Regions from separate parts of the Paenibacillus sp. FSL H7-0357 genome, predicted to be linked through region 2. Evidence: predicted binding sites of a transcription regulator. Region 2 holds the regulator's gene; each other region holds the start of a gene.
What was found. The regulator Rex, encoded in region 2, represses fermentation and respiration genes when NADH is low (regulators of the CRP and FNR family bind a similar motif). The targets are predictions, from matches to a motif close to TTGTGAAATATTTCACAA.
Positions count from the first base shown of each region.

Region 1: the regulator Rex is predicted to act here: its motif matches at 6,885-6,902, upstream of H70357_RS13865 (helical membrane plugin domain-containing protein).
Region 3: the regulator Rex is predicted to act here: its motif matches at 7,690-7,707, upstream of H70357_RS09345 (flavocytochrome c).

Region 1 is NZ_CP009241.1:3,225,099-3,236,004, reverse strand. Features, by position in the region: gene H70357_RS13900 (hypothetical protein) at 41-856, opposite strand; gene H70357_RS13895 (DJ-1/PfpI family protein) at 884-1,468, opposite strand; gene map (type I methionyl aminopeptidase) at 1,501-2,247, opposite strand; gene H70357_RS13885 (SGNH/GDSL hydrolase family protein) at 2,628-3,257, opposite strand; gene H70357_RS13880 (DUF2785 domain-containing protein) at 3,351-4,205, opposite strand; gene H70357_RS13875 (alpha/beta fold hydrolase) at 4,202-4,945, opposite strand; gene H70357_RS13870 (NAD(P)/FAD-dependent oxidoreductase) at 5,147-6,325, opposite strand; gene H70357_RS13865 (helical membrane plugin domain-containing protein) at 6,366-6,803, opposite strand; gene H70357_RS13860 (nitroreductase family protein) at 7,130-7,747, shown strand; gene H70357_RS13855 (alpha-galactosidase) at 7,829-10,018, opposite strand; gene H70357_RS13850 (hypothetical protein) at 10,187-10,810, opposite strand.
Region 2 is NZ_CP009241.1:5,151,730-5,162,635, reverse strand. Features, by position in the region: gene H70357_RS36740 (CCA tRNA nucleotidyltransferase) at 1-597, shown strand, start outside; gene H70357_RS22630 (biotin--[acetyl-CoA-carboxylase] ligase) at 584-1,387, shown strand; gene panB (3-methyl-2-oxobutanoate hydroxymethyltransferase) at 1,710-2,576, shown strand; gene panC (pantoate--beta-alanine ligase) at 2,578-3,468, shown strand; gene panD (aspartate 1-decarboxylase) at 3,461-3,844, shown strand; gene H70357_RS22610 (tetratricopeptide repeat protein) at 3,958-4,599, shown strand; gene dinG (ATP-dependent DNA helicase DinG) at 4,716-7,577, shown strand; gene H70357_RS22600 (redox-sensing transcriptional repressor Rex) at 7,667-8,359, shown strand; gene H70357_RS22595 (amidohydrolase) at 8,346-9,647, shown strand; gene H70357_RS22590 (cell wall elongation regulator TseB-like domain-containing protein) at 9,709-10,227, shown strand; gene H70357_RS22585 (hypothetical protein) at 10,482-10,906, shown strand, end outside.
Region 3 is NZ_CP009241.1:2,140,204-2,151,109, forward strand. Features, by position in the region: gene H70357_RS09315 (AraC family transcriptional regulator) at 1-699, shown strand, start outside; gene H70357_RS09320 (response regulator) at 997-1,713, shown strand; gene H70357_RS34790 (M14 family metallopeptidase) at 1,974-3,527, shown strand; gene H70357_RS09330 (serine hydrolase domain-containing protein) at 3,787-5,304, shown strand; gene H70357_RS09335 (RNA polymerase sigma factor) at 5,810-6,367, shown strand; gene H70357_RS09340 (DUF4367 domain-containing protein) at 6,349-7,506, shown strand; gene H70357_RS09345 (flavocytochrome c) at 7,725-9,275, shown strand; gene H70357_RS09350 (NAD(P)/FAD-dependent oxidoreductase) at 9,346-10,584, opposite strand; gene H70357_RS09355 (hypothetical protein) at 10,767-10,906, shown strand, end outside.

The sequences.
Region 1 (10,906 bases), 1.9 Mb from region 2:
AACAAAAGAATGCTTTGGATGCAACAATAATAGTTACATTTTAGCACATTGTCAATGCTGTGAGGAGGTCCGCAACCTGGTCCGGATATTTTTTACTCAGCCGGGCTTTGCCCAGATTGCTCTTCACAATCTTCAGCATCCGGGGATCGCCGCTCTGTACAAATCTGCGGAGCATAGCAAAACCTGCTTCCGGCTCGCTGGCCACAAACAGACTGAGACTATATTCTAAACCCTTGGACAACACGCGATAATGCTCCCGATCGCCTTGTCCCGGCTCAGAGGAGAGGATGCCTTCCATAATGCCGCCGGCCAGATCCAGGCTATACCGTGCGTTGATCTGCTCCTTGAGCAGCGGCGGATGGGCTAAAGCGGCAACAAAGGCGCGCTGTTCCAACAGTGTAGCCTCCGCTTTCCATGAATCCAGCAGTCCCTGCAGAAGCGAAAAATCATATTCTCCAATGATCTGCAGACCGATCGCCGCGGCCTCGCGCAGCCGCCATCTGGAATCATTCATGGCAGTCTTCAGCAGGCCTTCTGTCAGGGTCCGCCGCACTGCATCAGCATACCCGTAATGCGCACAGCTGGCCTGTACAGCACAAAAAGGCAGAAACTCGCGGGGATCATTAGCAGCAGCCTCGTGGTCCGAAATAAGCGCCCATGACGAAAGCATTGCCCATGAGGTCTCCGTTACAGAAGGCCGGGCAAAAGACATAGCGAAGCTCTCTGCCAGCTCCAGATTGGCCCGTGGTCCGGGCAGGCCGCTCCCGTCCAGCATATAACCGGCAAGCAGGGGCCACTGCTCCTCCGTCTCCATCCATTCCCGAATCGGCACTGGCACCGTCTTAGTTACAGTCATCCTAATTCCCCCGTTTTCCTGGACAGTTTATTGCCGCTGTACAATGCCCTGCATCACATAAGGATAATCAATTTGTTTCTTCACGGAGAGCATGGCCTCTTCACCGGCAAGCAGTGACATGACATGCAGCCCCAAATCAATGGAGGCAGACACCCCTCCACCGGTAATTATACTGCCGTCCTGTACAATCCGCGTCTTCACCACACTGCCACAATAGGGCGCCAGCAGATCGTACGCAGCGGGATGCGTCGTTGCACTGCGTCCCTCCAGAAATCCGGCGGCTCCCAGCAGCAGTGAGCCTGTGCATACAGAAACCTTATAAGGCACATTGGCGGCTCCCCGCAGCCAAGAGATAAAGGACTCATCGGTCCGGAGCCTTCTCGTTCCCATCCCGCCGGGTACGAAGACTAAATCATATTGCGACAGATCCGGCAATACTGTGCCGATCTTGACCGTAAGCCCCAGCTCATCGGTCACTTCTTCCGCAACACCGCAAATATCCCATTCCAGCCCTTCACCTGGGGCAAATTGTCCAAGCCGGTAGATAACATCATAGAATCCGGCAAAATCGAGAAAAGTAATTCCATCAAAAAGAATAAAGGCCATTTTCAACTTCGCTCGCTCCTCTCACCCTCGGCAGGGTTCTATGCGCTTGTCAGAATGATCGGTTTGCCCTTAGTAATTATAATGGTGTGCTCATACTGTGCTACCCGGCTATTGTCCTTCACACTCAGTGTCCACCCGTCCGACTGCTGTTCTACAAAGTCAGCCCCGGTAGACAGGAACGGCTCAATCGTAATGACCTGATTTTCTTTAAGCACCGTAGTTACCCGCGGATTATAAAACGGGAGAATTTCGAAAGGCTTCTCATGCAGTGATTTGCCGATGCCGTGGCTGCATAAATTGCGTACGATTTTGTAGCCGCGTTTGCGGGCTTCACTCTCCATCACTCTGCCAATCTCATTCACCTTCATGCCTGCTCGAAGATGATTGATTACGCTCATCATGGTTTCCTCCGTGCTGCGGCACAGATGTACAAGCTTCTCGTTATAGGGCGGCAGTTGAAAAGAAACGCCGGAGTCACTGTAATAACCGTTAAGCTCGGCCGATACGTCAATATTAATCAGATCACCGGGGTTAATGACGCGTGAGCCGGGAATGCCGTGAGCCACCTCTTCATTAATGCTGATGCAGGTGCTGCCCGGAAAATTATAGGTAACCTTCGGAGCCGATTTTGCACCAAATTGCTCCAGGATCTTCGCCCCCACCGCATCAAGCTCGGCAGTCGTCATACCTGGTTTTACATGTTTCTTCATCTCGGCGATAGTGTAACCTACCACCTTGCCGGCTGCTTTCAGACCTTGCAAATCCTCTGCTGTATCGCTCGTCATTCTTTTAACATTCCTCTCGCTCTATAAGATGTACTCGATATTTATTATTTCGGTATAGATTGTTAACTTCTTCATAAATAATGTATTCCTGATACGCTTCTCCGAACACTAGCTTCATCTTGAGGTTTGTGCTGACGCCCGGCGGCTCTGAGAATTCCTTCCGTTTATTCAGGCTTAGTCATGAGCTTGTTAGATGAAGTATCGGTAATATGTACCCTACAATTATAACAGTCTTCAGGTGCAGAGTGAAATGTCCGTGCATTGGTCTGCCTCATCCAATTTTCAGCTCCGCGCATCAAAAAGACCGGTCCGCTATAAAATAACGGACCGGTCTCTGAACACACTCAGATGGGATAGCTTTAACAAAATCATTAGGCGCTCTAGTTAATTGCTCCTACCGCTTTCAGCCAGGCTTCGGCAATGAGGGCATGTCCGGCCGAAGAAGGATGCACGCCATCCCCTGCCCAGAACGCCGGCTCCGCTTTAACGGAAGCCGCAGCGAACAGGCCGTCGAGCGGAACCAGCGGGGCACCGTACTCACGTGCCAATTCACGCACAACATGGATTTTGGGATCCAAATCCTGACGCCAATTCTTGCGGTCTTCCGGCACAGGTAGTACGAACGGCTCAATCAGCACCAGCTTGGCATCCAGCGCACTCATTGTACGCTCGATCAAATCACGGTAAGCGGCTTCAAACTCGGCAGCAGTAGTTTCCTGGCCTGAGTCAAAGCGGCGCCAGGTATCATTAATCCCGATATAAATGGACACCCATGTCGGCTTCAAGTCCAGGCAATCCTTATCCCAGCGCTGCTGCAAATCCGTAATGCGGTTGCCGCTGATTCCCCGGTTAATGAACGTCAGATTCTTCTCCGGATACTGCAGCCCGAGACGTGCGGCGGCCATCATTGCATAACCTACGCCCAGTGATGAAGCGTCTTCATAATTGCGCCCGCAATCAGTGATACTGTCACCCTGGAACAAAATGATATCGTTTTCTTTAAACGCCATGTTTAAATCCTCCTATAAAACCACTGTATGGTATAAACATATTCCATTATATCAAATAGAATTTCTCCGGACACCCTCAATTATGGCAGGATTTCAAAGCGCACTTCGCATTGTGAACTTATTTAAATTTATTTCGGCAGACATGAAAGCCTCCTCAAGCTGTTGTCCACGGATATGGCTGCCCCGTCTGAAATAGAGAGCCCGGAGGAAATTTTTGCAATTGATCCGGTTAATATCCACACTGCGGGTCCTCGGCAGGCTACCGCATTCCCCGAGAGCGCTAATCCAGCCGGCAAGCTGTTCCTCCGGAAGCAGGCTATGGAATACCATGGAGTCGACGATAGTGGCTATCCGCTCATCCTCTTCTTCATTGAAAATGTACGTGCCGTTCTGGAGCATACCCTGTACCGCATCCAGGACTTCCAGCTGCACCGCCGCATCACTCTCCGGGCACTTCACCAGTTCATCCAGTGCATCTGCCGCGTGGGCAGCAGCGTGGGCCCAGCCGTTTTCTTCCAGATAGCCGCGTAAATCCTTCTCTGTTCTGTAGTAGCGGAGAAGCGAATCCTTCAAACTCATGAAATCAGCTTCCTCCAGAAATGGCTGCAGTCTGTGCTGCTGTATAATCAAAGCTGCCGGCAACACAGAGAAGGTCCGCGTGAATACACTTTGGTCTCCTGAACCGCCGATGTCGTAGAACAAATGCCGCTCATCGGTCAATACTCCAAGCAAGCTGCGCAGCTCATCTGCGGTGAACAACTGCTGCTCAGATATCCATTCATAAAATGTCGGATAAATAAGCAGATCCCGAAGCTCCGGATCCGGGTCGCCGATATACTCCAGCATCCGGCTGATGTAATCTCCTGCCACTTCACCATCACGCAGCTGATAATGTTCCTCCTCGATTCTTTGCAAATCCAGCTTTAGCCCGTTTCTTGTATCCGTCATTCTTCCACCCCTTCAGGTCTATTGGTACATTGTGCAATCATTGCCGTAATCTCTTCAATGACAATCTCCGGCTCATCATGGTGAATATAGTGCCCGCTGCCTCCCGCGATCCTCTGGCGGCCAGCCGCAGACCACCGCAAGAATCCCCTCTGCAGCTTCTGCTCCAGCTCGAGGATTGCAGTCGACGGCCAATCCCCTTCTCCTTCATCAGGGAGCCCTCTTGTAATAATCGACATCGGGTGAGTACCCGGCCATTGGAGCTCAGTTTCAGCTATCTGCCTATAACTCGCCAGCTTGTCAATGTTCTCGCTGTTCAGCAGAGGATTCTCCAGATAAGCCCTGTTTGCCGGGATCAAATGCACGGGCAGAACCTCCTCATAAGCAAGCTCCTTATACTCCGGTACGCCATCCACCAGAACAAGTCCCGCTGTGCATGAGCGAAATTTTGCAGAAAACTGTCTGGCGACCAATCCGCCAAAAGAATGTCCTACCAAGATATACGGCGGCTCCACTGCCAGCTTGGACAGTAACCTATGCAGTTCCTGAACCAGGTCATCACAGGTACGGGGACCCGATGCTGCTGTGCTTGCACCGATTCCGGCCCTGTCATAGGAGAGGGTTGTCGTTAACGCCGCTATCCGATCCTGTACCCCACTCCAGGAATCACCCCCGTCTCCCAAGCCGGAGATGAAAATAACCGCCGGTGCGCTTTTTTGTGTGTATCTATAAAACAGCATCATACCGGCCTCCTGTTACCACACGTATTCAATATACATCCAAAAACAAATTCAGTTTAAATTAATTTCCAGTTATTAACTATGTAATTCAGCACAGAAAAAAGATCCCCTTCCAGCACCCGCACCTCAAGAAAAAACCAGGTGTTTTCGGGTAACTAAAAGGGGATCCTATGAACTACTTCCAGCAAAACCGGCTAATGAATATTAATACGCCAGACTGAACAAACCTTTGATATGTGTCAGATAACGGATGTTGCTTGCTTCTTTCATCATCGTTGCAGGCAAGCCTTTTAATGGCGTTGAGTTGCCGCCGATAATAGCAACCCCGTCTTTACGGCCCAGGCTGGCGAGTGTGCCCGAATTGACCGGACTAAAGGTATCCAGCGATTTATTGTTCAGGTAAGCATACAGATTATAGCCGATCAGCTCACCCATCTGCCAGGCGATTTGTGCAGTCGGCGGATAAGGACGGCCGTCCGGAGCAAATACAACAGCACTGTCACCAGCAACAAATACATCAGGATGCGATGTGGATTGCAGGAATTCATTTACCGTTGCACGTCCACGGTTAACTTCAAGACCGGATTCACCGATCAGCGGATTTCCTTGTACACCACCGGTCCATACGAATGTGTTGGCCACAATTTTCTGGCCATCCTTCAGATCAATGGTGTTGCCCTCCACATTGGTAACGGCTAGACCGGTCAGGAATTGTACGCCGCGTGCAGCAAGACTTGATGTAGCGCGTTCGATCAGGTGATCGGGCAGTACCGGGAGAATCTTCGGACCTGCTTCCACGAGCAGCAGCTTGATCGCTTTTTGATCCACCCCATAACGTTTGGTGAGCTTCGGCAACACGTCGGCAATTTCACCTACAAGCTCAACACCCGTCAATCCGCCACCGCCGATTAGAATCGTCGCATCAGCTTCATTGCCGGTTTTTGCGTACTCACGGATCCGGTCTTCGATATGCCCGTGAATTTTATTGGCGTCGGCAGCCGATTTCAATACCATGCTGTATTGTTCAAGTCCCGGAATTCCAAAATAAGCCGTCGTGCTGCCAAGGCCCGCAACAAGGGCGTCGTAAGTAAGATTCGTGCCATCCGAGAGCGCAATTTGTTTGCTTTCAACGGAGAAGGATTTTACTTTGGCAATTTTAAGATCAATGTCTTTACCGGCAAAAAGCTTCGCCAGCGGCATAGCAACAGCTTTCTCTTCCACGCTGCCTGCGGCAAGACGATGCAATTCGGTAATAATCTGGTGGGTTGGATACTGGTTGACAACTGTGATCTTTGCTTCAGCCTTGCTCATATATTTGCGCACTGTCAAGGCACTCAGCAATCCGCCGTAACCTGCTCCTAGAATAACAATATGTTTTGACATATGATGTTTCCTCCGTCCTTACGTATGAGATTAGAATTAATTATTTCTGCTGGCTGCGTTCGCCGCTGACTTGCAGGTAAGCATTCATAAAACGGAGAAGCTTCTGAACCTGCGGATCCTTAATCATCTTCATCATTCCGAACACGCTGATCGTCTCGCTGCTTTCATTTGCCCGGTCTTTCGCCTCGATCACAGTAGCCGCCATATTCTTGACGGAACCTACTACCGGCTCGGCAATTTCTTTAATAGCGCCCACCGTATCATTCTTGAGTACTTCATCGGATGCAACCGACTGTACAAAGTCCATAGACTTCGTTAATACACCTACAAGCTGTGTAAGCTGCGGCAGCTGTTCTATCAAGGTTGTTAATGATTCCTGAACTTCCGGCTTCAAAAGCTGATCCAGAACATCCTCTTTGGTTAAAGAGGCTTTCGGTGCTTCCTGTTCAGGAGTGGTTTGCGTAATTGTTTCTGACATTGTTGAACTCTCCTCTGCATTAGCTTGTAACGCTTGATAATAGTCAATTCAATAACCCATGCGTCTATTATAACACCTATTATGTAATAAACGTCACAATCTTTTTGCCTCTATAACCTTATTTTGTGATTAAAATCACTTCTTTTCTGTCATTTTTATTAATTACCTTCTATTTGAACTTAATTTCACGATTTAGTGTAATTCATCATTGACGATTCCCAATTGCCGTGCTATCTTAAGTAAGTAACCATTAGTAAGTAGGTTTATTTACATAAGTTATTGATATTTATTAACTATTAATTTATAACCATTTGGAGGTATTTATCATGAGTACTTTTACAGATTTGGTGCAATCCCGCAGATCAGCTATGAATTTCGTGGAAGGGATCAAGATCCCGCAAAACGAACTGGAGGACATGTTCTCTCTCACCCGGCTCGCCCCTTCAAGCTCCAATTTGCAGCATACACATTACAAGGTGATCAGCGATCCGGCACTGAAGGAGGAAATCCGCAGAGGTGCTTATGACCAATATAAAATCCACACGGCTTCCGCCGTTATTATTGTGCTCGGAGATAAGCTTGCCTATCAGCAGGCACCGGAAATTTACAGCGGACTGAAATTGCTTGGCGCTATGAGCCAGGAGGAATATGACAACACCATTCAATCCATCAACGATGCCTACGAAGGAAATGATGCTTTCCAGCGTGATGAAGCCATTCGCAACGCCTCCCTGTCCGCCATGCAGTTCATGCTGATTGCCAAGGATAAAGGCTGGGATACCTGCCCGATGATCGGCTTTGATCCCGAAGCCATCAAGGCCACCCTCAATATCCCGGACCATCTTGTGCCGGCTCTGATGATTACCATCGGCAAAGACTACAAACGCAAGATCAGACCGCGCGGCTACCGCAAGCCGGTAAATGAGTTTGTTGAATTCTTCTGAGATGGACCCTTGCAACCTGCAAAAAGGCCTTGCCGCAGTATCGCGGCAAGGCCTTTTGTGATAATAACAACCGGTTAAATCCTAGACTCTGCGGAAACGCCAGAGCACGCTCTGGAAATCACCGTGCAGATTCGGCAATGGCAGCCCCGCATACATAAGATGATCTCCTCCATACACGCCTCCGCCTTCCAGCCACTCATAATCCGCTTCGGGATCCAGTCCTTTCAGGCGAAGATAATACAGTGAATCATTGGGCTCGGCCAGTGTCCGGGCATACACGACGACAGCCTCGGATTTATCTTCAGCCGCAATCAGCCATGCGGTCTCGTTGCCTTCAAACGGGCTGAGCAGTCTGTACTGCTCCCCGAACTGCACCAGCGGCCGCAGCTCCTTGTAGAGCGCTACCTGTGCTTTTACCGTTTCCTTCTCTTCTTCCGTAAACTTTGTCAGATCCAGCTCATAGCCGAAATTGCCTGACATTGCGATATGTCCGCGCAGTTCAAGAGAAGTATTGCGGTGTACCTGATGGTTCGGCACGGCCGAGACATGGCTGCCCATGGAGCTAAGCGGATAGACGATGCTCGTTCCATACTGGATTTTGAGTCTGCTGATCGCATCGGTATTATCGCTTGTCCAGGTCTGCGGCATATAATAGAGCATTCCCGGATCGAAGCGCCCTCCCCCGCCGGAGCAGCTCTCAAACAGGACATCCGGAAACTCCGAGGTAATCCGTTCAAGCACTCCATAAAGACCGAGCATATAACGGTGCGCCGTTTCCCGCTGTCTTTCCGGCGGCAGCAGCGCAGAGCCAATTTCGGTCATATTGCGGTTCATATCCCATTTCACATAGGAGATTGGCGCGCTGCGCAGCACATCGGCAATCCTGTCGCCGATCGCCTGGCAGACATCCTCACGGGAGAAATCGAGCACAAGCTGCATCCGTCCTTCTGTTCTGCGGCGGTCCGGCACATGCAGGCACCAATCGGGATGCCGGGTGTACAGTTCGCTGTCCGGCGAAATCATCTCCGGTTCGAACCAGAGGCCAAATTGCAGGCCCAGCCCGTTTACACGCTTGGCCAGATCATCCAATCCCTCCGGCAGCTTATTCGCATCCACGAACCAGTCCCCCAGTGAGCTGCGGTCATCATTGCGGCGACCGAACCAGCCGTCATCCAGCACAAACAGCTCCAGTCCAAGCTCGCTGCCGGCACGGGCGATGTCTTCAATCTTGTCGGCGGTGAAATTGAAATAAGTCGCTTCCCAGTTATTGACGAGTACTGGCCGGGTACGGTCGCGGTGGGTGCCGCGGCTCAGCCGGGTACGGTACAGCTTATGATAGGTCCGTGACATCGAACCGATGCCATCCGCCGAGAAGACCAGTACAGCTTCGGGAGTCTGGAACGCCTGTCCCTGCTCCAGCAGCCAGTTGAAGTCGAAAGGATTAATCCCGATGGATAAGCGGGTTGTCTTGTACGGCTCAACCTCAGCCTGTGCGCTAAATCCGCCGCTGTAAACCAGGCTGACGCCATATACCTCGCCATGGTCTTCATCCGCACCTTTGGACAGCAGGGCGATAAATGGATTCTGTGCATGGCTGCTCGCTCCCCGGCGGCTCTCGATACCCTGCATGCCGGAAGCAAGTGCTCTGCGTTCCACATATCGCTCCCTCGCCCAGGACCCGGACAAATGAAGCATATCGTAATTCGAGTCACGGAAATCCACACTCATGCTGAGTCCACGCAGCAGCCTCAGCGACTGGCTGCCTTCATTGACAAACCGCACAGAACGGGTAATGGCGTTCAATTCATTAAATACGGTATAGCAGAGGATAATCCGCAGCCCGGCCACAGGATCGAGCAGCTCGATCTCCAGTGTATCGGCTTCCTCTTCATGCTCGGTATATGTAGCTGGCAGCCCCTCAAGAGCAGGCTTTCCCCGGTAAATGCGGTGTTTGTCATACAGCGCCTCGGAAGCCGTAGTTCCGTTCTCAGCCTGGATCTGGTAGGCTGGATGGCGGAAATCACCCACACCATAAACCGGGTACTCCTGTGCTATCGTATCGTAAGAGATAGACATGTCCTCAGGATATGGGGCTGGCGAGAAGGAGCAGCGTTCAGTCCGCTGTAGGATGGACGACAGACCGGTTGAACGGATTTTTCTGCCCCAATATACATGCGCCGGAACTCCGGTCGGCAGCAACTGAATCACGTAGCTGGTTGCCTTGCTCTGAAGATGAAAGATGCGTTCGTCGGAAAAATATTGAATTGCCATTGGAACCTCCTGAAAGTTTGTGAGCATCTGCTTCCTTGATTAGCATCGTACAAACTCGCTTGGGAAGCATCAGCTTAGTTTTGTAGAGCAGCATCTTACTTAATAGGCTTCGTACAACATCACTCTATTATATAGTGAAATCGCTTTAATTTCACTTCTGGTTAGCTTTCATTTCGCATAATGAAGAATAGCCGCAGCCGCCCGCTCCCGCCGCTCGGCATCTTCACTATGCAGCGCAGCCGTGAGAACAGACAGCGCTTCAGCAATTATCTCTGCATCAACTTTAACAGTGTGTTTCGTTTGCTCAATACCTCCAAGACCCGCATCCGCAAGCCACAGGTCCAGCCTTTCAGGCGGCAGTGTTCCTATATACTGCGAGACTGGCAGGGCATCTGCCAGCAGTTCACCCATCATAGGATTCAGCTCTGCACTAATCAAGCTCTTCAGCCAGGTTACACCTCTCCGGTGACAACGGCCATCTTCCGGATGGTCACAGGCTTCCTCATAGAAATAATCGCCCAGATCGCCAAGGTAGGCCCACTCCCCGTCTGAGATCAATACATAATCTCCGTCCTGCATTGTATGTACAAAGATGTCCAGGCTGTCCAGCGCCTTTTCCAGTTCCGGCCCGTAGTAGGCAGAGGTCTGATGCAGCCGTCTGGCGATTTCTTCGCGGCTTGCCTGTTCCAAATCACCGATGCCGGGATATCCGGCGCAAACATAATTGTCCTGCACAAACTCCGTCATCCGCTCAATCCCAAGCGGCGCCGTCTTCATCTGAAACAGCTTCATATATGCTCTACTCCTTCCATTCTTCCTAACTCCTACGCCATAAGTGAATTATACATTAAGAGCAGCAGCAATTATCCATGGAATATTAGTTAAAAA
Region 2 (10,906 bases):
TGGACGTTCCCGGGGGCGATGCGCAGCGCCGTCACCTCGGTGCTGCGCGTCCGCGAAGCCTGGACCGCAGCGCTTGCAGAGATGCCGCCGGAATCTCCGGGCGGCACCGAGGCGCTTCGGCGGCGCTGGATCGCCGCCGTGCTGGCCTTGGGCACGTCAGCCGCCGAAGGGTGGCTGACACTGCTGGAGGCGGTGCCGGAGGCCGCCTCCTATCAGCAGCGTCTTTGCCTGGCCCAATCCGGGCCCGGAGCAGCTGTGCAGCAGCATGTGGACATGCCAGGGTTAGGCAGTCCCTTGGCCGAGCAGGTTGGTCAATCAGAGCCTAAGACGGATAACGCCGCCGTGCAGCCATCTGGAGCGCCGGCGCTCTCTACGGGTCTCCTGAGGTCCTGGAGCGCATCAATGCCGCTGCAGACGTTGGCAGAGCTTGCGGTGACAGGCAATGAGCTGGCCGAAGCTTTGCAGAAACGTCCCGGCCCGTGGCTGGGAGAGCTGCTGCATGCGCTGCTGCAGGCTGTAGCGGCTGGAGATATTGCCAACGATAAACAATCATTGCTTCAGGAAGCAAAAAGGATGGATAACGATGAAAAGCGATGAAACGCCGGGGCTTTCCGGGCTGAACAGAGATACTTTTGTTTCGGGCTGGAACCGCAGTGTACAGCGGCTGGAAACGGTGGTGTCTACGCAGGAGGAAGCCAAGAGGCTCGCCGAAAATGGCGCTCCGGAAGGAACTGCTATTATCGCCGAGGAACAGACCGGCGGCCGCGGGCGGATGGGCAGAAAGTGGCATTCGCCGCGCGGCAAGGGCATTTGGATGAGTGTGGTGCTGCGCCCCAATCTTCCGCTGTCACTGACGCCGCAGCTGACGCTGCTGGCTGGCGTAGCCGTCTGCCGCGCCATTCGCGAGATCAGCGGCGTGCAGGCCGGCATCAAATGGCCGAATGATCTGCTGGCAGGCGGACGCAAAATTTGCGGAATCCTGCTGGAATCTTCGCTCCGGGAAGGCGGGCTTCATTATTGCATCGCCGGAATCGGCATTGCGGTGAACTTGACGGAGGACGACTATCCGGATGATCTGCAAGGAGTCGGGACTTCGCTGCTGATCGAAGGGGGCGGCATTCCCGTTGACCGCCAGCAACTCACGGAAGCGGTGCTGGCCGAGCTGGAGTTTTTGTACACCCTTTACATAGAACGGGGCTTTAAGCCTGTTCGTGAGCTTTGGGAATCCATGTCGGTCACCTTGGGGCGCCAGGTGTACTTTAATACACCCGAGGGACGCAGCGAAGGCACTGCGGTCGGTTTGGATGACGGCGGCGGGCTGCTGCTGAGGGATCCTGCCGGGAATATTACCTGCATATTATCAGGTGAAATAGAAATGATCCAGTGACAAGGGTTCCATGCCTTGTCACATTTTTTTGGTGTAATTAACTGCGGATTTTGTTATAATATGCTCAGAGACGGTATCGCAGGGTCGAGCTGTACTCATTCAAGCAAGCTGTACAACAGCAATTTGCTTTTCGGATTCACCTTCATAACTGTATTTCCACGGTTACGTTGGATTCTGCTCTGAGCCGTAAGGACCGAGACAGAAGGGACGATCGCGAGTGACTCTTTTTTGCCCTTCGGACCTTTTTAGCGGACCATGCTAAAAGGTTTTTTTGTTTGCGCGTTTACGCGTATTTTAACTACGAAAAGGGGAATGGGAGCAAATGGCAGACAAACATGCACTGAATATTGTCAAAATGAAAAAAATGAAAACGGACGGTGTGCCGCTGAGCATGCTGACCGCTTATGATTATCCTTCGGCCCTGCTGGCCGAAGAAGCGGGGATCGATCTGATTCTGGTCGGTGATTCGCTCGGGAATGTTGTACTGGGTTATGATACAACCCTTCCGGTAACGATTGACGATATGGTCTATCACACACGTTCCGTGGCGCGCGGTGCGCAGAATACGTTCATTGTGGCGGATATGCCGTTTATGACGTATCACGGCAGCATTGACGAGACGCTGCGCGGTGTGCGCAGACTGATGCAGGAAGGCCGGGCGCAAGCCGTTAAAATGGAAGGCGGGCTGGAAATCTGCGAGGCCGTGTCTGCTGTGGTTGCTGCCGGTGTTCCGGTGCTCGGCCACATCGGCCTTACCCCGCAGTCCGTAAACATGATCGGTGGATACCGGATTCAAGGCAAGGATCCTAAAGATGCGCAGCGGCTGATTGATGAAGCCAAGGGACTTGAAGCGGCCGGGGCTTTCGGCATGGTGCTGGAGCTGGTCACGGAAGAAGTAGCGGAGGCGATTTCCAAAGCGGTCAGCATTCCGACCATCGGGATCGGCGCAGGCCGGTACTGTGACGGACAAGTTTTGGTCTTCCACGATCTGCTGCAATATGCTTCACCTTACCGGGAGAAGCGCTTCGTTAAGACCTACGCTGATGTAGGCAGCCTGATCCGTGAGGGAATCGGCAGCTATGTACAGGAAGTGAAGAACCGTTCCTTCCCGGCGGAGAATCATGTATTTAATGCGGATGAAACTGTATTGGAATCTTTATACGGCGCTGCCGGAAAAGGAGCGAAATAAGATGAGAGTCGTTAGAACGATTGAACAGCTGCGTGAAGCGCTTGAATATATGCGTCAGGGCGGGCATACTCCCATCGGCTTTGTGCCGACCATGGGATACCTGCATGAGGGACATGCAAGCCTGCTGCGCCGGGCAGGGGAAATGAGCAGTACGGTAGTGATGAGCATTTTTGTTAATCCGCTGCAATTTGGGCCAAATGAGGACTTTTCCTCTTATCCGCGTGACGAGCAGCGTGATTTGGAGCTTGCGGAGCGTGAAGGAGCCGACATCGTATTTATTCCCGGTGTGGAAGAGATGTACCCGCAGCCGATCCGCACCCAGGTATCGGTCTCTTCGCTGACCACACAGCTGTGCGGAGCATCCCGCCCGGGGCATTTTGATGGAGTCACCACAGTTGTAAGCAAGCTGTTCAATATGGTACAGCCCGATTACGCCTTTTTCGGACTCAAGGATGCCCAGCAAGTGGCGGTTCTGCGCCGGATGGTAGCTGACCTGAATATGAATGTTGAAATCGTGGCCTGCCCGATCATCCGTGAAGGCGACGGACTCGCGCTTAGCTCACGCAATGTTTATTTAAGTGCAGAGGAACGCAGCCAGGCTCTGGTATTGTCCCGTTCGCTGCGTGAAGTTCGCCAAGCCATGGAAGAAGGTAAGGTCCGTACGGTTGAAGATGCCCGGAAACTGCTGGTGTCAGTCATTTCAGCTTCTCCGCTTGCCGTCATTGATTATGCGGAAATATTGACCTTCCCGGGCCTGGAAACGCTGAATGATGCTTCATTGCTGAGTGATGCTGACGGCGAAATCATTATTGCACTTGCCGTGAAGTTTGGCAGAACCCGTCTGATTGACAATAATGTATTTAATCCCAAGGAGGTTGCGGCGCTTGTTTAGACATATGATGAAATCCAAAATACACCGGGCAACGGTTACCGAAGCCAATTTGAATTATGTGGGCAGCATCACCATCGACGAGAACCTGATGGAAGCAGCGGATTTACTTGAGAACGAAAAGGTACAGATTGTCGACAACAATAACGGCTCCCGGCTGGAAACCTATGTCATTCCGGGACCGCGCGGCAGCGGCGTCATTTGTTTGAACGGAGCAGCGGCCCGGCTTGTTCAGCCGGGGGATACTGTCATCATCATCTCCTACGCGATGCTGTCCGCCGAGGAACTGGCAGGGCATAAACCAACTGTAGTTTTTGTCGATGGCGAGAACAAGCCGGTGAAGCTGGCCGATCATGAGATTCATGCTACGATTGCTTAATCACCGGACCTAAGCCATGTAATCAATGGCAGGGATGAAGAGCCCCCCACTTGCGAAAAATGAAGGCAGGCAAGCTTAGGCTGATTTCATTTTCAGTAAGGGGGGGATGTCCCGTGTTTCAACAATTATTTGCTGAGATGAATAAGATGCTTCAGGAGATCGCAGCGGATTACCCTACTTCGGAGGGTGCCCGCCGGGATGATCTTTTATGCAAGTACAACATGCTTCACCGGCTTAGCGATGAGGTTATGGACGAGTGGCTCGCCTTTGCCGAGAAGCTGAGTCATTTCCGGGAACATGCGGAATTTCCGCCACAGCCGGACGAAGAGATGCCGCAGCAGGAAGCGCCTGAGCTTGCCATGGATTCTTTTGTCAGAGGGCAGGGCTACTACAAGCTGTTGATGTACCGGAAGTGTATTGATCAATTTAAGGAAGTTATTGCGCAGCACCCCGACAGTCTGGCGGCCCGCCTGTATTTGGCCATGGCCTATCTGCAGGAGGGCGACGGGGAGACCGCATGGGGGCATCTGGATCATATGCTTGCGCTGATTCGCGAGAACAAGCTGAAGGCGATGATCTACAATGCGCTGGGGTGTATCAGAGCTTCCCAGGAACGCTTCAATGAGGCAAGGGAGCTGTTCAGCCTTTCTCTGCTTCATGACCCGGCACTCCCGGAACCGAATGTCAATCTGGAGGTTTGCCGCAGGCGGGGAGGAAAGCTGCAATTCGGAAATCAGCTTGTTTCGCTTTTGTAATCATAGTCCACTCATTTAAGCGATGCATCCACTTCAACAAGCGGTGTGCATCGCCTTTTTTCGTAACTTCTGTTATGCTGATAAAGAGTCTCAAGTGAAAGGGAATAGAACTTATAATGAAATTTGCCGTGCTTGATTTTGAAACTACGGGAACCCAATCTGTGGGTGAGATCATCCAGGTTGGCCTTGCCATTATAGAAGAAGACCGGTCCATCTCCCGGGTGTATGGTTCTTACGTCAAGCCCGGAACACCGATTCCTCCTTTTATTACGGGCTTGACCGGCATCACCGATGAAGATGTGAAGGATGCGCCAGAGCTGGATGAGATGATGATGGAGCTCGTCCCGCTGCTTGACGATGTAGTGCTTGTTGGACATAATGTTGCTTTTGATTTCCATTTTTTGCAGAATGCTTTAGACCGCTGCGGTTATTTGCCGTTTCAGGGACGGATTCTGGATACGATCGATTTCCTGAAAATATGCTTTCCGTCCCTAACGACCTATCAGCTGGGTGCGGTAAGTAACCATTTTGGCATCACGCATGACCGTCCGCACCAGGCGGACAGTGACGCAGAAGCTACAGCAATTGTGTTGCTTAAATGTCTCGAAGAGCTGTATAGTTTGCCTCTGCTGACCATTCAGCGGCTTAACGAGCTGTTTGCCGATGAAGACAGTGATTTGGCCTGGTATTTTGACGGCCTGCTGCGGGAGCGCGAGATGGAGACCTTTCAGCCGGAAGGGGAGCTGAATTTTTACCGTCAGCTTGCACTGGCTGTAGGCGACTGGACTGAGCTGGCGCCTCCAAGAGAAGAAGGTGTTGGCAATCCTGTGGAGAATGTATCCTTTGAGGATTATATGGCCGAGGTAACCAAACGGCTTAAGGATACGCTTCCGCAATATGAAAGCCGGGAAGCCCAGGAGATCATGATTGGCGAAGTGAATACGGCCCTTCAGGAGGACAAGCATCTGCTGATCGAGGCAGGCACCGGTACCGGCAAATCGCTCGGTTATCTGCTGCCGGCCATTTATCAGAGCGTACGTACCGGGCAGAAGGTTATGGTCAGCACCCATACCATCAACCTTCAGGATCAGCTGCGCGAACGCGATATCCCGCTTCTGACCAGTGTTGTGCCTTTCCCGTTTAAGGCTGCGATATTCAAGGGGAGAGGGCACTATTTGTGTCTGCGCAAGTTTGAACATAAAATAAATAAAAAGGACTTCGTAAGTCCCCGGGAAGAAGCACTTACGGCAGCGCAAATGATCGTATGGCTGACCCAGACGGAATCGGGTGACGATGAGGAGCTGAATTTGAGCGGTCGCGGCGGGGATTTCTGGGAGACGGTAGCCAGTGATACCGATTCCTGTCTGGGCCGTTCCTGTCCGTGGTTCCGCAAATGCTACTACCACCGGGCCAAACATGAAGCAGGGATTGCCGATGTGGTCATTACCAATCACTCCAAGCTGTTCGCAGACGTCAAGGCCGGGCACCAGCTGCTTCCGGCTTATGAGCATCTTGTCATTGACGAGGCCCATCATTTGGAGGATGTGGCCGGCAAGCATTTGGGCATGCAAATGAAGTATTTCACGGTAGCTCATACGCTTACAAGGCTGTATAAAGACAGCCGCAGCGGCCAGCTGCCGGCACTGCGCCAGACTCTGCAGTCCTCGGGCAGTGAGCAGGCTTCGGAGTGGAGCGGCGTAATCGATAAAATCTATCCCGACCTGCTTACTGTAAAGGAAACTTGGGATACACTGAGCGACAAGCTGTTCGGCCTATTGCCCGAACGCAGCGATGCAGCGGCAGGTGAAGCCGGCCAGCTGGTCACACGCCTGCTTCCCGGCAGCAAGCCCAAAGATTGGGAAGAGCTGGCGGCGCTGGAGAATACGCTGCACTTAGCCTTGAGCGACATCATCCGCAGAGGTGACAAAATGCTTAGCGAGATGCGCGATACAGAGAGTCAGTCGTCTTCGGACAGCCTGGTGACCGATATCGGAGGCTTGTTCAAGGATTTGGCATCCATCCGGGAACAAATCCGCTTCTTTATGGGTCTCAGTGACGATAATATCGTGTACTGGATGGAAGGGAGCGGCAACTACCGGGGCAAGTCGCTTCAGCTCTACGCCGTGCCTGTCGATGTAAGCAGCCAGCTCAAGGATCTGTTCTTCGACAAGAAGAAGAGCATTGTGCTGACCTCGGCCACGTTATCGGTCGACAAGTCCTTTCAGTTCATGATTGACAACCTTGGTCTTTCTGAAGCCTCTGAACAAGGGCGTCTCATGACAGCACTGCTGCCTTCACCGTTCAAGTACCGTGAACAGGCGCTGCTTGTCATCCCGCGCGATTTCCCCAGTGTTAAGGGCAGCGTAGGCGATGCGCGTTTTGTAGACAAGCTGGTGCATTCGCTGGCTGAAGCGGCGGCGGCGACCAAGGGGCGGATGCTGGTGCTGTTCACCTCCTACAAAATGCTGCGCCAGGTTTATGATCCGCTGAAAGAGGCCTTGGCTTCCCAGGACATTACGGTTCTGGGCCAGGGTGTGGAAGGAGGCAGCCGCAGCAAGCTGATCCGGCGTTTTCAGGACAGCTCTGCATCGGTATTGCTTGGAACGAGCAGTTTCTGGGAAGGAGTCGACATCCCTGGCGAGGCGCTGACCTGTCTTGCGATTGTAAGGCTGCCGTTTCAGCCGCCGAATCATCCGCTGGCCGAGGCAAAGGCGGAGCTTCTGCAGGCCCAGAAGAAGAATCCTTTTATGAAAATGTCTGTTCCACAGGCAGTGATCCGGTTCAAACAGGGTTTTGGACGATTGGTTCGCACAGCGCAGGACCGGGGAATTGTTATTGTATATGATACCAGGGTCATCGAAGCTTATTACGGGAAGTACTTCCTGTATTCACTCCCTGGTCCGAAGATGGAGCACATGCTTACCGATCAGATGGTTCCGCGGATAGCGGAATGGCTTGAAGAGGGCGGCGTTTCCTAATCTGTCATCGTTTATAAATTTTTTTCATCTCTTTGTACCATAGGCTGTGTCCCGTTCGCGGAGCGGGCACTGCACGTGGTTGTCATACGATATCGCGTCAGTGCAATTCTAAATTAGGAGGAGAAAACATGAAATCGGATAAAATATCGGAGGCCGTCGTTCGCAGACTCCCAGTGTACCTGCGTTTCCTGAACGATCTCCAAAAGCGTGAAATCTCAACCGTTTCTTCTCAGGAACTCGGGCAGAAGCTGGACCTTAATCCGGCGCAGATTCGTAAGGATCTGGCCTATTTTGGTGATTTCGGCAGAAAAGGCATTGGATATGACGTGTCTTATCTCATCGAAAAGATCCGTCATATTCTGAAGCTGGATCAACAAATCAATGTGGCTCTGGTAGGTGCCGGTAACCTCGGTCATGCCTTGTCCAATTACAATGCTTATCTGAAGGACACTATGAAAATCACTGCTGTATTTGATTCTTACGCTCCCAAGATTGGACAAAAGATCAACTCTCTTACGGTTCAGCCGATGGAGGAGCTGGGTCAGACCATCCGTGATCAGGGAATCCGGATCGGGATCATCACTGTACCGGACAGCGAAGCACAGAATGTGGCTGATATTCTGGTAGAATCGGGCATTGAGGCGATCCTGAATTTTGCACCGGTCATTCTGAAGACACCTTCAACCATCCGGATTCATGCTGCTGACTTTACGACTGACCTGCAAAGTCTGGCGTATTATTTACATGATGGAAAGGAAGGAATTACAGATGAGCAGCAATAAGATGATAATTGCAAACGGACGTTTTCTGGTTCCCGGAAGCGAGAAGCCGGTCCTGAGCGGTTATATGACTATAGAAAATGATTTGATCACATACATAGGGGAAGAGAAGCCCGTTATTGAAGAAGGCACAGTGACGCTCGACGGCAGCCGGCTGCTGTTCATGCCGGGTCTGGTCAATACCCATGGCCATGCTGCGATGTCGCTGCTGCGCGGCTACGGGGATGATATGGTCCTTCAAGCCTGGCTGCAGGAGAAAATGTGGCCGATGGAGGAGAAGTTTACCGGAGATGATGTCTACTGGGGTACTTCCTTATCCGTTTTGGAGATGCTGAAAGGCGGCACAACCACCTTTTTGGATATGTATGATCACATGGACCGGGTGGCCGAGGTGGTCGAACACTCCGGCATCCGTGCGGTGCTGATGCGCGGTGTTATTGGTCTATGTCCTGAAGAAGTGCAGAATCAGAAGCTTGCGGAAGCTGTTGCGTTCGCCCGCAACTGGCACGGCAAGGCTGACGGCAGAATTACCACCATGATTTCACCGCATGCCCCGTATACTTGTCCTCCGGACTTTTTCATGCGGTTTGTGCAGGCGGCACATGACCTGGACCTGCCGATGCATACGCATATGTCAGAAACGCTGCGTGAAGTGGAGCAGAATGCCGCTGATTACGGCCTGCGTCCTGTAGCGCACCTGGAGAAGCTGGGCATGTTCACCCGCCCGTCCTTAATCGCCCATGGTGTCCACCTGAACGATGAGGAGATCGAAATTCTCGCCCGCCACAAGGTGGGTGTATCCCATAACCCGGGAAGTAACCTGAAGCTTGCCAGCGGGGTTGCACGGGTGCCTGAGCTGCTGAGAGCGGGAGTCAAAGTTTCGCTCGGTACGGACGGGGCGGCAAGCAATAATAATCTCGATATGTTCGAGGAAATGCGGCTTGCAGCATTGATCCATAAGGGAGTAAGCGGTGATCCTACCGCAGTTCCGGCACCGGAAGCGCTGCTGATGGCCACGCAATACGGGGCGGAGTCAATCTTCCTGAACCAGGCGGGCCGCCTTGCAGCCGGGATGAAGGCTGACTTTATTGCAATTGATATTGACCAGCCTCATCTACTGCCGCATAGCGACTTGCTCTCCCACGCCGTGTATTCGGCTAGTGCCAAGGATGTCGAGCATGTCTGGGTGAACGGCAAGCAGGTTGTGAAGCATGGTCAGTGCCTGACAGTGGACGAGGAAGAAATCCGCCGCAAGGCGCAAGAAACTTTTGAAGGGCTGCTGAAGCGTTAATTCGACTGCCGCCGCAGTTGGTTTTATGACGTTTCATATATTAAGGAAAGGAAGCTGCATTTTGAGGAAAAGGAAAAAATGGCTTCTGCTGGGGATCGCTCTGTTTCTGCTCATTTTGTTCGGTCTAAGCCAATTTTATGCCTATATCATGAAGGACCAATGGAATGAACGCAGCGCGGCCAAAGAAGTTGCCAAGACCCGGGCGGGACTTACTGAGGTGTCCAAGGCGCAGAAATCGGTATGGGACGAAAATTCGGTGTACTGGGTGCTGACCGGGAAAAATAAAGCCGGTACGGATCTGATGGTGTGGGTACGGTTCACCGTGGACGGCAAGCCGGCCGGCGGTGATAACGGAGTCTATGCGGAAGAGCTGGCCAAAGGAACCTCGGAGAAGCAAATCCGCTCCATTATAGCCTCCCAGTTGCCCGGGATCGATATTAAACGGCTGCTTCCGGGTGTATACAATGGAGAATACGCCTGGCAGCTTTTTTACAAGCAGGAAGGACGTTATTATTACAAGTTCTTTCGTTTTGCGGATGGTACAGCAATCGGTGATGGATATACTTTGCCGAGCAAGTAGAGGCAGGCTTGCAATAACAAATAAAAAGCGGACAAAGCGGACAGCGCTTGTCCGCTTTTTTTGCATAATATTGCTAATAAGTTAAACTAAAGCACAGCCTAGAGGCAAAAGCAGCGGGGGGGGGGATTTTAGAACTATAGGAGCGATAGGCGGTTTTTTTACTCTGACATTTTGTGAAATTTATATTATCATTGGAATGAAACAGTGATTCTGAGGATTAATTACATATTCCTTGAACAGGTGGAGAGATACGTTTGAAAACGATGATGAGGCTTTACCAGGAGGGCAGAACGGACTACCATTCTACCTTTTTTGATTTGATAAACGGGGATGCGGAAACCAAACAGACGAAAGGGCTTGCCTACCTTTTTTCAAGGTATCCCAAGTTGATCCGGTTGCTGCTAAAAGAGTTAAACCGCCGGAACAATGTAGACACACCGGCTTTCAAAGAAGATTATGATTTTGTTCAGGTGGACGCAGAAATGCTTGCGGCAGGAGTACATAAAATAAGGCGCGATATTACCTTGTCCTTGTTCCAGGGAAACCGCAAAAAACTGGTTATTGTGATCGAAGCAAAGAGCGCAGGGCTGTATGCAAAAGCTCAGGAAGTGAGCGGCCAGCTTGCCGCCTATTTGGATCCGAACAATTTTCCCCATGATGCGGATGTGCCTGTCTATGG
Region 3 (10,906 bases), 3.0 Mb from region 2:
TTTTTAATGTCAAGTCCATACCTTGAAGGAATGCTTGACGGTGTGGTGGATGTGGGCAACTCGCTGGAAAAGCTGCTTGAGGTGGAACCTGATCTGATTATTAGTCATGTAACGGATCAAGAAACCTATGATAAGTATAAACAGATTGCTCCTACTGTTGTGATGCCGTACAATTCATTTGAATCCGTTGAAGCTGAAATGGACTATTTCGGCAAGGTGCTTGGCAAGGAGGAAGAAAGCCGGAAATGGAAGGAACATTTCCAGGAGCAGATAGCCAGCGCGAAGCAACAGGTACAGGAAGCTGTCTCAGAGAATGAAACGGTATCCGTTATGCAAGAGTTTGATGGTCTTGTATATTTGTTTGGCAGCAAGTCCGGCAGAGGCGGACGTATTATGTACGAGCAGTTGGAGATGAACCCTCCCGCAGCAGTACCGGGAAAAATGCTTCAGGAATCCTATGCTGAATTTTCATTGGAGCTATTGCCGGAGTATATGGGAGATTATCTTGTGCTAACCTCCGAATCCTCATTGGAGCAGCTGCAGGCTGATCCCATCTGGGGAATTCTTCCTCCGGTCAAGGAAGGACGCGTATATTTGTGGAATGAATCGAGTTCCTGGTACCGCGATCCCATTGCAATGCTTAATCAAATCAATGATTTAGCCGATTGGCTGGCTGCTGCAGCGAAAGCTAACCTATAAACCGTAAATGGTGTGGAGACTCTGTCCGAGGATAGAGTCTCCTTTTGGTGCTCTATATTATTTTCTGAGATCAGATTATCCGGCAGCAGGGAGATTCAGGCCTTTACCTCCAAAATTATCTGCCGTAATGATATTATGTTTGTAGTCGTATTTAATTGAGCCTCTTCGAAGGTGAGGGGCAGGTGCGGCAGAATGAATGGAGAAGTTACTGATCCAGCTTCAGATTGTAGAGGATAGGAAGCCGGGAACAACGTTTATGGCCGATGTGCCATATGCTGTAAAGGGTGATGAAACTGTATGAACATTAAGGTGCTGATTGTTGAGGATGATCCGATGGTGGCGAAATTCAACCGCCATTATCTGGAGCAGGTGCAGGGTTTTGAGTTCGCAGGCTGGGCCTCTTCAGGCGATGAGGCTGCAAAGATGCTTGTGGATCGTGAAGTAGACCTGATACTGCTCGATATTTATATGCCGCATACCAACGGGCTGCAATTGCTGTCCTCCCTGCGGGAGCAGGGAAGCATGGTTGACGTTATCGTGATTTCCGCAGCCAGCGACAATGGGAGCATCCGTAAAGCGCTGCAGCATGGGGCTGTTGACTATTTGATCAAGCCCTTTGAGTTCGCCCGTTTTCAGGCGGCGCTGTCTGCATACCGGGAGGATCATCTGCTGATGAAGCATAGGGAGCATCTCAGCCAGGAGCAGCTTGACAAGCTGCTGCGGCATTCCCTGGGAACCGAGGAAGACAAAGCGGGGACTCTGCCCAAGGGACTTGCAGAAGGGACGCTGGAGAGCATTTGGAACACCATACAGCAGCTGGAAAGGCCGGTATTCTCCACCGAGGATATTACGGCAAGTGCCCCGCTTTCGCGGATCTCTGTCCGCAAATATTTGGCTTTTCTCACGGAGGCCGGTGTGCTGGAGATGGAGATCAGCTATGGATCGGTGGGCAGGCCGGTATATATGTACACAGTATCTGCTACGGGCCATGAAATTATAGCTAAATATATATAAGCGGCAGCTGCCAATCAAGAGGGACCTTCGGGTCCCTTTTTACTGTACAGGACAATCGTTGAACCAGACGTGGTTACTCGCTTATTCGCTATGGATTTGGGGTTTCATCACTCCTCTATGAATTTAAGAAGCAAATACTAGGCATATTGGTCCTTTCTCTAAATAATATGTCGAATCTACTTGACAATGCTAGGCCTTTTTGACTAGTGTTAACTCAAATATTGGTAGAGAGGATCATGCTCAGGATGGTAGGGTTGTCGATGAAATCACTGTTTTACAAGTTTTGTATGGTACTATGTTTGTTAATTCTGGGTCTTGCTATTTTTCCGCGTCCGTCGCTAGGTTCGGCTAATATTGTGAACCCTGGCCAGGTCTATTCCTATTCCACTATGGAAAGAGATATCAAGAGTCTGGCCGTTAAATATCCTGGACTGATCACTTACAAATCGCTGGGTAAGACGATATACGGACGCGAATTGTGGGCAGTTCAGCTAGGTCGCGGGGAAGCCTCTCTGTTTCTGAATGGCTCGCACCATGCCCGGGAATGGATGACGACTTCACTGCTCATGAAAATGGCAGACTCGTATGCTCAAGCTTATGTCCAGGATCAGAAGCTGGGAAACTATAAGGTGAGAGATTTGCTGAACAATGTCAGTATCTGGATCGTGCCGATGGTGAATCCGGATGGTGTCACGCTGGCTCAGCAGGGGACAGCGGGTTTGTCTAAGAGTCTAGCTTCCACACTGGTAGGCTACAATGGAGGAAGCAGTAATTTCAAACGCTGGAAAGCGAATATGCAAGGGCTCGACCTGAACCGCCAGTATCCAGCGAGCTGGAGCGCGATCAGGAATACTTCGCCTTATCCGTCGTACCAGAATTACAAGGGTGTGAAACCGGCGCAAGCGCCGGAGATCCGGCTTATGATGGATTTCACTTATACGCTGGATCCGGAAATGACCATTTCCTATCACAGCTCCGGCGAGATTGTTTTCTGGAACTTCAACACGCTGGCAGCCAATCTGGGACGGGACAAAAAAATCGCCGCCGATGTCGGACTCTTTACCGGTTATTCTCTGGTGAAGCCGGAGAAGAATCCATCCGGTGGAGGCTACAAGGATTGGTTCATCCAGGAGTTTAAACGACCTGGCCTTACGATTGAAATCGGCTCGTACGCCGGTGAAGGGCCACTGCCGCTCAGCGCTTTTAATAACATCTGGGCGAAGAATAAGAAAGTCGGAGTGTATGCAGCTGCGGTCTCATATGATCTTTGGTTCAAGAAGCAGACGCTGGAGCAGGTTGGGCTACCCATGAATCTGTTCACCCAATCGGCAGTATTCTCCGGTACCGGCAATTCGCCAGCCATAGGCACGCAGCAGCCGCAGGAAGTATATGTAATCGCACGTAAGGGAAACTGGTTCCAGATCAAGTACGGCAGCGGTGTGGGTTGGATTTGTCCTGCACCTGGGACATTGGCTGTCGTGGAGGCAGTAGAAGCCACTGCTCAATTGAATGCACAAACAAAGCTGTATAAGTATCCTGATCTTCTGGCTCCCAAGGCGGGCATCCTTCCGCCACAGAAGGTAGAGGTCAAAGGCAAGTACGCCAATTGGCTGCTGGTCTCGAGCTTGAACGGGACGTGGTGGATTGACGGAACTTCGCTTACTCTGGTAGAGGCTGCGGACCCTACGGCAGTGTCACAGGGTGCAGAGGAAGTAAATAATAGCGCCGAAACTGAAAGCAGTAGCATTAATGAAGGAGGAGCACCCGCCGAAGAAAACAGTAACGCAGCGGAAAGCAGCGGCGTTACTGAATAAAGCAGCTCTGCAGAAGGCAGTGGAAATGTTGGACGGTGAGTGTTGCAGAAGTGATAGTTAAATCATAACATCATGCGAAAATGGCAGACCCGAAACTACAGGTCTGCCGTTTTCATTTTTAGCTATACATAAGCATCTGCACCAGGAAATTTAAGATTAACTTAAGATTCTCGAAATATAGCTGAAAGGTTGAAAGGATATTCTTGATCCATATGTCTGACAAGAGAAGGGACAGAATCAGGAGAAGAGGTTAAGAGAGATGAAAACAATACAGCGGACTATCATCCAAGTATTAATGATTATATTGGTTATGGTCACAGGCAGCGTGCTGCCCTTACTGCAACCGGGGATGGCCCATGCGGAAGCGGCTCCACTTGCTGTAGATGCGGACCGAATTGACAAATTTGTGGAAACGATGCGGGAGAAACTGGATGTTCCGGGTATGGCGGTCGGGATTGTACAGGGAGACCAGACCGTCTACACCAAGGGATATGGAATTTCCGGCCCTGAGGGTCAGCCCGTTACAGCGCAAACCCCTTTTATTCTAGGCTCGGTCTCCAAATCGTTTACGGCGCTGGCCATCATGCAATTAGTTGAGCAAGGGAAGATTGACCTGGATGCGCCGGTACAGCGCTATTTGCCGGACTTCGAGCTTGCTGACAAGGAAGCGTCCAAAACCATTATGGTCCGGCATTTACTGAATCAGAACAGCGGACTGTCCACGTTACATGGGCGGACAGCTTTTACCAACACGATGCCAACTATAGATGCACTTATACACAATCTGAAAGACACACCATTAACCGAGACCGTCGGCAACAAGTTTCAATATTCCAACTACAATTACGATATACTGGGCGGAATTATTCAGGCCGTTTCCGGCAAGTCTTATGCTGAATATATCCAGGATCATGTGTATTCTCCTCTGGATATGCAGAACAGTTTTACTTCTACACCCGAAGCGAAACTACAGGGATTGGCCACAGGCTACAAGTCCGTCTTTGGTTTCATGGTTCCTTTTGAGCAGCCGGACAACCAATCCATGCTTGCGTCCGGCTATCTGATCTCAAGCGCAGAAGATATGAACCATTATTTAATTGCTCAAATCAATGGCGGAAAGTTCCATGATCGCAGCGTGGCTACTGCGGAAAGTGTTGCGAAGATGCATCAGCCGGCCATAAAAGACCCTACCACCGGCGGTGAATATGGCATGGGCTGGGAGATCGTTAATGGTATTGTTCAGCATCCGGGTGATGTTGAGAGCTTTCACTCCGATATGAAGCTGGACGGGGACGTAGGTGTTGTGGTATTGATCAATGCCCATGATTATTTGGTGCGCGGCTTCAAATTAAGCATGGTGGCTGATGGAATTCTTGACATTATACATGGACGCGAGCCGGTTGAGGATGTGGGCAGTATTGCCGGTACCCATATTTTCATTGATCTGGCTTGTATAGCAATGGCAATTATGCTGGGAGTGTCGGCTTTCAACCTGTTTAAACGCAAGAAAAGCTTTCGATTTACCCCGTTGCGGACCAGCGTATTCGCATTTTGCCTGCTTTTGTTTAATGTAGTGCTGCCGATTACGGTTTTATACGGTCCTAGTCATATTTTTGCCCCATGGAGAGTGGTGGTCTCCTTTCTGCCTGGGATTGGACATCTCGTCTTTGTCCTGAGTATCCTATCTCTCGGGATCGGTGCTGCCAAGCTGATTGTACTGGTTCATAATCTGCGTCTGCACAGAATGAAGGGAAGCGGGAAAACGATCGCCAGCTAGAATTGAATAGAGGAACCGGGGCCGACCGCTCCAGCCGGAAGATTCGATATCTTCAGTCAACAGGGAATCAACTTTAGGGCCAGTCAGAGGGCTGGAAAGTACTTACAGAGCGCATCGGCTAGCTTGCAGTAAAAGTGCCGGATTCTACATCGTGGAGCCGGGCTGCTGCCAGCTAAGCTGAGTGTAACTCCCTTTACGTTACCGATCCCTAAGAAAGGCCAGCGAGAGAAAGTCACTGCCGCCAACCCCCACCAATGCAGGCCCTGCCTTTATTTGCGAGGCGTTCCTGAAGACCGGCTATGATGACCCGGAGCTGAACCTCAACCAGACCGTCGAGTTAGCGTAGAGCAGACGGTTTCGGAAGCAGGCTCTACACCAGGGAGATCAACAGGGATTCATCTGTTGGTCTCTTTTGCTGTGCAGCCGGAAGAAATAAATGTCACGCCTGAGGCTACTCAAGTGTTATATCTATAGAAACAGAAGAAATAGAAGAAAGGAGACCAACGTGGATTCTATAGAAGAGAAGATTAGGAGGATACAGGCCGGAGATGCCCGCCTGTTCTCAGATGTAATCAGGCTGTACCAGCAGCGGATATACCTCTACTGCTTCCGGCTGCTGAACAGCAGGGAAGAGGCGGAGGATGCGGTGCAGGATGTCCTGATTAAGGCCTATCAGAATATCGGGCAATACAAGCCGCAGGCGGATTTCGTATCATGGCTCTACAAGATCGCTTACCACCATTGTCTGAATCAGTTGCGGCGGCAGAAATTTCAGCTTCAACTGCGCAAGCTGCTCCGGCAGGACGTTGCGGTGAACAGCGCCGAACAAATGGTTGAGAACCGCCTGTTCAGCGAGCCGGTCTCGGCCGCTCTGGGGAAGCTTGATGTGGAAGACCGGAACTTGTTAATTCTGCGAATATATGAAGATAAATCGTTTGCGGAAATCGGCGAAATTCTGGGCGTCAGTACGGCTACCGCACGCAAAAGATATGAACGGACCAGAGGCAAACTTAAAAAAGCGATTGAGAGAAAGGAGAAACAATTATGGGCAAGAGTGAATTGACTTCGGAGGAGCAGTTTCTGAAGGATGGAGACCGTTCGGCCAATTTGATCCCCGTTGATGTTCATGGACCGGTAATGAAAGCGCTCGGGCTTGGCGGGACCTTACCTGCTGCAGAAGAGCAGACAGCGCTGCAGACACTTCCGCCAAACGAAGCGGCTCCTAACGTGATGCGCAGGCTGGAGACAGAAGCCGCGGCTGGGCGGGGCCGGAGGAGATTCCTGCGGATTCCGGTGCAGGGCTGGGTGGCGGCACTTCTTGTATTGGTCTTGCTGGGCGGCGGCTATACCCAGTATTCCGGTGAAGTCCGGCAGGGGGCTGGAGCTCAGTATAAGGTGCTGCCGTATAAGCCGCTTCCGGCGACGACATCAGGTGGTATGATAGAGAAGGCGATAGAACCCTTGATTCCCTTGCATCCCGAGGTACAGCCGAGTACAGAGAATGAAATCTACAAAGAGAATAAACTCTACAACATGAAATATTCAAAGGGCTACAATGCCATTAAGACGCTGCTGCTTCCTGGAGAGTATGCCACCTATGTTATCACACGTGAAGACCGGAAAGAAGAATCTCATCTTGGCTTGTACTGCCCGCCGATCATAGTCAAGGACTATTCCACTTATAAGACCAGTGTCGAGAAGCACCACGCTCCGGAAGTGAAGCAGCCGGGGTATATGCCGGATGGGTATGCCTTGGACGAGGCGTTTATCAAGCCTTCTTTCATAAAAGTTCCAGATGAGAAGCAGCTTGAAGGCGGAAGCGTGAGAGACCTGGGAGACAACTTCCGGCTGACCTGGAGAGTAGAGAAGGCGGAGAACATTGCCTATCTTTCTTCTTCACTGGTGTACAAGAAGGGGAAGGTTCAGGTGAGAATCGGTGCTTCACGTGTTGATGACAAAGACAAACCGGCATATCCGCTGTCGTGGACCAAAACGACAAAGGTGGAGAATATTGAGATTGGCAGCAAGCAGCTCATTTATCTCGAAAACTCCAGCAACAAGGAGATCGACATGGGGTATACGTATAACCTGGTCTGGTCTGACCCCGAAGCGCAGATCGTCTATAATGTGTCGGTTCGCCAGGAGAAATCTGAGTTGACCAAGGATGAGGTCATCCGCATTGCTGCCAGTATGATGAATTAAACGAGCGAATCCTACATCACCATACTTCCAGCACAAGAAGCCCGCGTCGGACGCGGGCTCTTTGCATATTCCATCTTCCGTAAGCGTTCCGAGCCCCAGCAGCAAAATCTAGTTACTTTAGTTACTAAATGTTTTTTTTAATTACGTAAGCTTCCAAGAACAGCATCTTTGCCGCTATGATTATTGTGAAAATATGCACAAGGGGGCAAAGATTACACATGAAAAAGAAAACAGCAGCTGCTCTTCTTCTCATTCTCTCCGTCATGCTTGTTATCGCTGGATGCGGTAACGGAAACAGCAACAACAATACCAGCAGCAACGCAAATGAGAACAAGAGCAAGAACAGCGCGACAAACGCGCCGAAAGAAACTGAAGCCGTTTCGGGGGCATCCGAAGCAAGCTATACACCGTTCGATCAATTAAAAGATAAATATGATATTATCATTGTCGGTGCAGGCGGGGCTGGGATGTCTGCTGCACTTGAAGCAAAAGAAAAAGGCATGAATCCGGTTATTTTGGAAAAAATGCCGGTTGCCGGCGGGAACACAACAAAGTCATCTTCCGGAATGAACGCTTCGCAAACGAAATTCCAAAAAGAGCAGGGCATTGAAGACAGCAATGATTTATTTTATGAAGAGACATTAAAAGGCGGTCATGATACCAACGATAAAGAAATGCTCCGTTTCTTCGTTGACAATTCAGCAAGCGCTATTGATTGGCTGGATTCCATCGGAATTCGCTTGAACAATATCACGATTACTGGCGGGATGAAGGAAAAACGTACACACCGTCCTGAAGATGGTTCAGCGGTCGGACAATACCTTGTCAAAGGTTTGGTGAAAAACGTACAAGAAAAAGGCATCCCGCTTTTTGTGAACGCGGATGTTAAGGAGATAACTGAAAAAGACGGCAAGGCAAACGGCGTCAAAGTCCTCTTTAACCAAAAGGATGAGAAAAACATTACAGCGGCTGCTGTTATTGTGACGACCGGCGGTTTCGGCGCGAATATGGATATGATTTCTAAAGTGAGACCTGACTTGGAAGGATATGTGACTACAAACCAGATCGGCAGCACCGGTGACGGCATCCAGATGATTGAGAAGCTCGGCGGCACGACAGTCGATATGGATCAAATTCAGGTTCACCCGACGGTGCAGCAGGACAAATCCTATCTCATTGGGGAAGCTGTCCGCGGTGAAGGCGCTCTGCTTGTCTCAAGTGAAGGCAAACGGTTCACCAATGAACTGGACACGCGGGACAAAGTCACAGCTGCAATCAATACACTTCCAGAGAAATCGGCTTTTCTTGTATTTGATTCCGGCGTAAAGACCCGTGTTAAAGCGATTGAACAGTACGAAAAGATGGGCTTTGTGATCCAAGGAGATTCTATCGAGGCATTGGCCAAAGAAATGAATGTCCCGGCAGATCAGCTGCAAAAGACACTGGATACCTGGAACAGCTCGGTGAAGAATAAAAAGGATGCTGAATTCGGCAGAACTACAGGAATGGACAACGACTTGTCCGGTGCGCCATACTATGCGATTAAAATCGGCCCCGGGATTCATTACACCATGGGCGGCGTAAAAATCAACACGAACACAGAAGTTCTAAATAAAGACGGCAAACCTATTACAGGACTGTTTGCGGCTGGGGAAGTTGTAGGCGGCCTGCACGGACAAAACCGGATCGGCGGCAACTCTGTAGCGGAAATCATTATTTTCGGCCGTCAGGCAGGTATTAAATCTGCTGAATTCGTAAAAGCACAATAAGTAATCAATACCTCTTCTACTAGGCAGAATAAAAGCTTGGGCTCAACAGAGCCCAAGCTTTTTGCTGCTTTTATGCCTGTACGGCGGGAGAAGGAGACGGCTTGCTTGACCGGGTCAGCGAGAACAGCTCCAGCTCGGGCCGGTATTTACCGGCAAGGGTATCGGCCAGAAGCTCGGCAGCGATCATGCTGTAGACCGTGCCGTTTCCGCCATAGCCTTCAATGAAATAGCAGTGGGGATACTCTGGATGCGGGCCCATATAGGGCAGTCCGTCCCGGGTTGAACCGAAGACGGCTCCCCATGAATATTCCGCTTCGATTCCCCGGATTTCCGGGAAAAGGGCTTCCAGCTCTTCAAGCAGCCGCTGGCCCTGGGAGAGCACGCGGATATCCCGGCGCTCCGGATCGGTCAACGGCTCATCTTTGCCTCCCGCAATAATCCGGTTATCCGGCGTAGTCCGGAAATAGAGGTACGGGCGGGCAGTTTCCCAGATCAGGCTCCGCTCATGCCACTTGGGCAAATGATCAAGCGGTTTTGTCATAATGGCGTAGGTATTGATGAGCTCGGCGCCACGGTCTTTTTTCATCTCCTGGGTTTCGTAGCCCATCGCAAAAATCACTTTCTTGGCGAAGATCCGTCCGTTCCCGGTTATGCAGGTCACACCTTCGGCGCTGTATTCATAATGCCGTGCCCGGGTATGCTCATAGATGCGGACACCGTTGTCACGGGCTTTGTCAATTAGGCTGTGAACAGTCCGGAAAGGATTTGTCTCTGCATCGCCCTTGGAATATAGTGCGGCGGGTTTGGAGAAGGCGTAATGTGAGCTGACCTTGTCTTGCCCCCAGAATTCCGAATCAAAGCCGTGTGATACCAGATTCTCATGCTCCAGCCGCAGAGCTGGCACATCTTCAGGTGTGCTTGCATACAGCAGACTGCTGCGGGGAATAATGTGCGGATCAATGTTCAACTTGTCAGGCAGCTCCAGAATTCTCCGGGCAGCCTGCTGGCACAGCTTATAGAACAGCACACCGTTTGCTTCCCCAAACGTATTCATACACGCAGTCAGCGATTTGTCGTTGGCTATCTGCAGCAGGCCGGTATTGGCATGGGAGCTTCCGTCTCCAATTGCTCTTTTATCAATGAGAACTATATCTGCTCCGCTTAAAGATAAGCGGTAGGAGGACATGGCTCCGCCCATACCTCCGCCAACAATCAGGCAATCGCATGTAATATCCCCTTCAAGCGCAGGATAGGATGGAGGATTTGGAAAAGAGCTGCCCCAAGGCAGCTGCCCGCTGTTTAGTTTCATTTGTTGATCTCTCCTTTATGAGATACCGATAGGGTAGTTTCGCCGGCTTTACCCGCTCTTATGCACTGGTTTAACCGGCATTCATCCGGGAGCACGCATAACATCAATGCACACATAATGTGCCTGGATACGCGGCATAATAACGACTGCTTGAACCATTTAGAAGGAGGGAAATACACACTATGCAATCGAACCAAATGCAGGCGCTTAGCGGCAAAGAAGTGGAATACATCGCTGACTCCATCTCTAATGAGGATCTGTTGATCAAGCAGATGGCCGCAACCGCCGGGACGACTCAGAACGCCACGGTGCACCAAATCTG